2 regions of the Streptomyces sp. HSW2009 genome follow, and region 2 is predicted to be linked to the other one. Evidence: riboswitches for the same ligand, from Rfam matches in the RefSeq annotation. Region 2 holds a riboswitch; the other holds the start of a gene.
The links. Region 2 has a riboswitch for cyclic di-AMP ahead of AAHZ94_RS27750 (transglycosylase family protein). Riboswitches for the same ligand answer to the same signal wherever they lie in the genome.
Positions count from the first base shown of each region.

Region 1: linked by a shared signal. The riboswitch ahead of AAHZ94_RS20075 (M23 family metallopeptidase) and the one ahead of AAHZ94_RS27750 (transglycosylase family protein) in region 2 are both predicted to bind cyclic di-AMP.

Region 1 is NZ_JBEHZD010000275.1:4,613-8,009, reverse strand. Features, by position in the region: gene AAHZ94_RS20080 (aldo/keto reductase) at 1-392, opposite strand, end outside; gene AAHZ94_RS20075 (M23 family metallopeptidase) at 620-1,789, opposite strand; cyclic di-AMP (ydaO/yuaA leader) riboswitch at 2,086-2,215, opposite strand; gene AAHZ94_RS20070 (PP2C family protein-serine/threonine phosphatase) at 2,414-3,397, opposite strand, start outside.
Region 2 is NZ_JBEHZD010000521.1:1,611-5,007, forward strand. Features, by position in the region: gene AAHZ94_RS27745 (alpha/beta fold hydrolase) at 1-797, shown strand, start outside; cyclic di-AMP (ydaO/yuaA leader) riboswitch at 1,783-1,977, shown strand; gene AAHZ94_RS27750 (transglycosylase family protein) at 1,986-3,311, shown strand.

The DNA.
Region 1 (3,397 bases), on a different contig from region 2:
TAGTACAGGTCGATGTGGTCGGTCCGCAGCCGGGTCAGTGACGCCTCGACGTCCGCCTTGATCACCTCGGCGGACAGGCCGCGCCGCGTGCCGTCCGGGCCGCTGGCGCCGCCGACCTTGGTGGCGATGACGACCCGGTCGCGGTTGCCGCGCGCCGCGACCCAGTTGCCGATGATGGTCTCCGACTCGCCGCCCGAGTTGCCCGGCACCCAGGCCGAGTACACGTCGGCGGTGTCGATGAAGTTGCCGCCGGCGCCCACGTAGGCGTCCAGGATGGCGAAGGACTGCGCCTGGTCGGCGCCCCAGCCGAAGACGTTGCCGCCCAGTGAGAGCGGGAAGACCTCGACGTCGCCGATCAGGCGGGCCCGTGTGCTCGATACGTGTTCAACCATGCCCGTGCCCAACGGATCGGCCCACCGCCCTATTCCCACCCCGCCCCGCCGCTCCCGCCGCACGAGTCACCCACGCCGTACGCGCCCTGCGCGCCGTACCAACCAACCGGCCGTACGAGCCGTGTGCGCCGCCCGGCCGTGCGCGCTGGACACCTCACCCGCGCGCACGCCTCACCCACCGACCCGCGGGTCCGCCGCCCCACCGACCCCGCGGGTCCGGCACCCCGCTACGGCTGGAGCCCGTGCTCCCGCAGCCACGCCATGGGGTCGATCGGCGCGCCGCCGCCCGGCCTGACCTCCAGGTGCAGGTGCGGCCCGGTGACGTTGCCGGTCGCGCCGACCCGGCCGATCACGTCGCCGGTGCCGACCTGACCCGAGGTCTGCGTCATGGAGGACAGGTGGCAGTACCAGACCTCGGTGCCGTCGGGGAGCGTGAGGATGATGCGGTACCCGTACGAACCGGCCCAGCCCGCCTGCGTGATGGTGCCGCCGTGCACCGCCTTGACCGGGGTGCCGGTCGGGGCGGCGAAGTCCTGGCCGGTGTGGTTGGCCGACCACATGTCGCCGGCCTGGCCGAACGTGGAGGTCAGCGTGTACGAGCCGACCGGCAGCGCATAACTGGCGGCGAGCTTGGCGCGGCGCTCGGCCTCCGCCTTGCGCGCGGCCTCCGCCGCCTTGGCCTCCGCCGCCCGCTTCGCCTCCTCGGCCTTGCGCTTGGCCTCGGCCTCGGCGGCCCGCTTCTTCGCCTGCTCCGCGGCCTGTTCGGCGGCCTTCTTGCGCGCCGCCTCGGCCGCGGCCCGCGCCGCCGCGGCCCGCTCGGCGGCCTCGCGCTCGGCTGCCTCCGCCGCGTTCTGCTGGTTCTCGGCCTGCTGGAGGATGCGGGTGCGCAGCGCCTCGCCCGCGTTGGCCGTGCCGTTGGCCGTCTCCTCGACGGTCAGCCCGGCCTGGCTCAGCGGCGTACGGTCCGCCGGGTGCACCGCGGGCGCCTGCTGCCCGCCGCCGTCCGACAGCAGCGACCCGACGCCGGGGAGCTGGTCGGCGTCGGGCAGGGTGTCGACGATGGCGTCGGCCGCGGACCCCAGGTCGGGCACCGACAGGGCGGCCTGCGGGCGGTCCTTGGCGCTCGCCATGCCGCCGGCGCCGACCGCCGCGATGACCCCGACGCCGAGCACGGCACCGCTGCGGGCCATCGAGCCGCCGCGCTGCTTCACCACCCGGTGCCGGCCGCGGACCGGGGCGACACTCTCGGCGGTGGGGTTCCACTCCTCCCCGGGCGCGCTGCCCGGTGCACTGCCCGGCGCGTCGTCTTCGGGCGCGCCCCAGGCGGCCGGGCCGCCCCAGTGCGCCGGCTCGGGCGCCGCGCCGGACGCCGCCCCGAGCGCTATCCCTGCCGTCATCTCGGCCGCCGTCTCGGCCGTCATCTCAACTGCCGCGCCGGGGAGTTCGTCCGCGCGGCCGGCGAAGGGCAACCCGCCGGGACCGCCGTCGGGATGACCACCGGGGTGCGCGGCGCCGGGCCCGCCGGGCAGTGCGGCAGCGTGGCTGCCGGGGTGCCCGGCGACCTGACCACCAGAATGGTGAGCGAACTGCCCGCCGGGCTGCCCGGCGAAGGGACCGCCGGCGTGTTCGGCGGGGTCGGCCGCGGGAGAAGCCGGGCCGGAGGCAGACCTGTTGGACGCCACGGAGGCGTGCTCCTTTCCTTCCTTCTCGCCTACCGGGTTAGCTGACGGGTTCGGAGCAGGAAGGTCTCCTACGGGCCGCGGACGACCCGATTCACCCCAAGGGTTGGTTCCCCGGTTCCCTCGTCTCGGCCCCGCCGCGAACGGCGGTGTCGCGCCTGAGGAATTCGGCGACGGCGCACGGAGCCGCCTCTTGCGGCGGCGGTGACGACCGCGCTGCGTTATCGAACGTTAATAGAGGCCCGGGTGTGATTCCAAGCCGTTCTGGGGAATAGGGCACCGCCTTTGCCGGACCGCCTACCGAACTTCAGCAGCCTGGTCAAGATCGACTACCCAGCGCAGTCAACGGCCGCCGCCGCGCCCGCCGCGCCGGGCAAGGCCCGGCCCCAACCGGCGCAGCGCGAGCAGCGCCATGTCGTCCACCCGCTGCCCGTGCGTATGCCGCGTCACATCGGCGATCAGCGTGTCCAGGAGCCCGTCGGGGCTGGCGAAGCGCCGGCCGCCGAGCCGCTGCGTCGGCTCGTAGAACCGGCCGGTCCCGTCGCGCGCCTCGGTCACCCCGTCCGTCAGCATCAGCAGCGTCGCGCCGGCCGGGAACTCCGTCTCCGTCACCGTGTCCTGCCAGGCCGCCAGGTCTCCCATGCCGAGCGGCAGCGCGCCGGCGGCCGGCACCAGTTCCCGTACGTTGCCGTCGGGCAGCAGCATGAGGGGCGGCGGGTGGCCGCGGTTGATGAGCCTCAGCCGGCCGCTGCCGACGTCGTCGATCTCGCCGATGACCGCGGTGGTGAACCCCTCGAACTGGTCGAGCCCGGCCCGCCGGTCGCCCTCCCGGTCCAGCGCCCGCTCCAACCGGTCGACCACGCCCTCCAACGCGGGTTCCTGCTCCGCCGCCTCGCCGAACGCCCCGACGACCACGGCGACCGCCTCCACCGCGTCCAGGCCCTTGCCCCGCACGTCGCCGATGAGCACGCGCACGCCGTACGGGGACTCCTGCACCGCGTACAGGTCGCCGCCGATCCTGGCGTCGGTCTGCGCCGCGACGTACCTGGCGGCGATCCGCAGCGCGCCCGTCCGGGCCGGCGGCGCGGGCAGTACGGCGCGCTGCGCGGCCTCGGCGACCACCCGGACGGTGGCGAGCTGCCGGTAGTTGCGGCGCACCACCCGGTTGATGGCCAGCGCGAACAGCGCGACGGTCGCCACGGTCGCCACCTCGGTCACCGAAAGGGCCCGGTCGGCGGCGCTGTGCACGAACGCCAGCAGGACGGAGGTGACGACGGCGGTCGCCGCCACCACGCTCGTCCAGCGCAGCGAGAACAGCGGGGCGGC
Region 2 (3,397 bases):
GTTGGCCGCAGACCTGGTGGCAGTTCCGCAAGGTGCTGCCCGCGCTGGCCCGCTCCTTCCGGGTGACCGCCGTCGACCTGCGGGGCATGGGCGGCTCGGACAAGCCGGCGGACGGCTACGACAAGCGCACCATGGCGCGCGACATCCACGAGTTGATCCACCACCTCGGCCACACGTCGGCCTTCGTCGCCGGACACGACATCGGCGCCGGGCTCGGCTACCACCTGGCCGCCAACTACCCCGCATCGGTGCGCCGGCTGGTCACCATCGACCTCGGCGTGCCCGAGGCGTCCTGGCTGGAGATCCCCATGCTGCCCGGCTCGGACGAACAGGTCGAGGCCATCTCCCGGGGGCGGGGCGGCTACCCCTGGTGGTTCGCCTTCAACCAACTGCGCGGGCTGCCCGAGGAGTTGCTCGCCGGCCGCTTCCGTCCGGTGATCGACTGGCTGTACGGGCACATGCTCCTCGACCAGGCGTCGGTATCCGATGACGCCCGGCGCATCTACGCCCATGCGTACGCCACGCCCGAGGCGATCCGTGCCGGCAACGGCTGGTACCAGACGATGCGCAAGGACGTCATCGACCTCGCCGACCACGCCCCGCTGACGCTGCCCATCCTCACCCTGGCCGGCGAACTGGGCTACCAGGCCCTGCGCCAGCAGATGGGTCCCGACAAGGGCACCGACATCCGGGTGGTGGAGGTCCGCGGCAGCGGCCACTACGTCCCCGAGGAGCAGCCGGAGGCGGTGGTGCGGGAGCTGCTCGCCTTCTTCGGGACGGCGGGCGCACAGGAGTAGGCCGACACCCGGTGCGGTCCCACCCTGGGCCCGCACCGGGGCTGGCTTGGGGAACCTGCCTCGGTCCATCCCACCCTGGGCCTGCGACGGGGCTGGCCTGGGTCCACCCACCCCGGGCCCGCACCGGGGCTCGCTTGGGGAACCTGCCTCGGCCCATCCCACCCCGGGCCCGCGCCGAGGGTCGACTTCGGGCACCCACCCTGGCCCCCACTCTTGGCCCGCGCCGGGCCCGTCCCACCCGCAGCCCACCGGGACCCGCTCAGGGAGCCCATCTCACCCCACCTCATCCCACCCCAGTCGGCACGGCCAACGCATTCCCCTCCGCCCCTCTCCCCCTTCCCGCATCCTCTTCTTGCTTCTTATGCCCCCTTCTTGCACCCCCTTCTGGCGCCCCGCCCCCTTGGTGGCGGGGTTTTCCCTGGTGATGTGCGCCCTGCCACATATGCCGGCCGGACCGTCGTGCGTACGGAGTCGATCAATAGGGGAATCGCCCGGCGGGGCAGGCCGCTGACCGGGATTTCGAGAATTCCTGGTGCGGGAGGCAACCTCGCGCGGCTTTGGCGCGTATTCCTGGGTAGCAGGGACGCATGCGAGGCCCACTGATGTGGCCCCGGCCACAAGAGACGGGCCGCAGGAGGGCGTCGAGAGTTCCGCCGAAGAGGCCAAGCAAGATCATTTGAACTGAACTTTTCGGACTTTTCTGGCCCTGTGGTGCACCTCACCGGCGCCCCGCGATGATCTGTCACGTGCTGTGGTCACCCGATTCCCTTCCGGTCGCGGGAACCCTGCACCGCCTGCGATGTCGCCCGCGGCCCACACTTCGAATTATCGCCGTGCGGCACAGATCCCGTGCAGAGCGTTATCTCTTCTCGCGAGTTATCGGCCGCAATTGATCTCCATCGACAGGTTCAGGCTTGTCGGCAGGGAAATGAATGTGTTTTGTTGGCGATCCCGCTGAAACGAAGGCGGGTATCCGACGCCGGAATGCCGAATCTTGCCGCTGGCCGAGGAGAAACTTCAAAGTCACGACGGCAAGAGCGGGGGAACCAGGTAAGTGCCGCACCGCGTCTCAGCGCGGTCGGCTTGGGGTGAAGACGTGTCGCGGCACCCCGCCGCACCAGACGCGTCCGGGCAACTCCAGCCCGAATCCGACAGCTCACCTCGTAGGCATAGGAGAGGGCTACCCCTATGTCTTTTCGCGCACGCCACAGCCGCATCAGCCCCCGTCGTCTTGCGCGCATCTCCGTCGCGCTGACCGCTGGCGGCGCCGGCCTCGCCCTCCCCTTCCTGGGCGCCCCCCAGGCCAACCCCGCCTCCGTGGACGTCTGGGAGAAGGTCGCCCAGTGCGAGGCCACCGGCAACTGGAGCATCAACACCGGTAACGGCTTCTACGGCGGCCTCCAGTTCACCGACAGCACGTGGCGCTCCTTCGGCGGCACGGCCTACGCGCCGCGCGCCGACCTGGCCACCAAGGACCAGCAGATCGCCATCGCCGAGAAGGTCCTCAAGGTGCAGGGCCCCGGCGCCTGGCCGGTGTGCTCCGTCAAGGCGGGCCTGACCGCCGGCGGCCCGCCCCCGCAGATCGCCCCCGACGGCGCCCGCGAGCAGGGCAACACCACCACCCGCGACAGCCGCCCGACCCAGCAGGTCGCGCCGAAGGCTGCCCCGAAGGCCGTTGCTCCGAAGGCCGCCCCGAAGGCCGCCCCCAAGGTTGCCCCGAAGGCAGCCCCCAAGGCCGAGGTGAAGTCCGCTCCGCGCACCCACCAGCACACCGCGGGCGCCTCGTACACCGTGCGTTCCGGTGACACCCTGTTCAAGATCGCCCAGGCGCACGACGTCAACGGTGGCTGGCGCGCCGTCTACGACCGCAACCAGGACGTCGTGGGCAAGAACCCCAACCTGATCTACCCGGACCAGCGCCTGACGCTGCCCGGCGCCGGCTCCGCGCTGAAGGCCCCGCAGAAGAGCGCTCCGCAGCAGCAGGCAGCCCCGGCCCCGCAGCAGCAGCGCGCCCCGCAGGCCGCCCAGCCGAAGGCTCCGCAGCAGCAGGTCGCGCCCAAGTCCGCGCCGGTCCAGCAGACCCAGCCGCAGACCGAGGCCGCCACCTCGACCGGCTTCACCGCCCCGGTGGCCGGCTCCACCGGTACCCCGTACCGCCAGGCCGGCGGTAGCTGGTCCAGCGGCTACCACACCGGTGTGGACTTCCCCGTCGGCACCGGCACCACGGTCAAGGCCGTCGGCGCCGGCCAGGTCGTCTCCGCCGGCTGGGCGGGCTCGTACGGCAACCAGGTCGTCATCCGCCACGCGGACGGCCACTACAGCCAGTACGCGCACCTGTCGCAGCTCACCGTCTCGGCCGGGCAGAGCGTCTCCGGCGGCCAGCAGATCGGCCTGTCCGGCAGCACCGGCAACAGCAGCGGCCCGCACCTGCACTTCGAGATCCGCACCGGCGCCGGCTACGGCTCGGACGTCGACCCGATCGCGTACCTGCGCGCCAAGGGTGTCAGCATCTGATCACCCCAGGCCGCTGACCGGCTGCCGCTGACCGGTCGCTGACCGGGGCAGTCACGCAGCCCCAGCACCACAGATGTGGCCCCGCG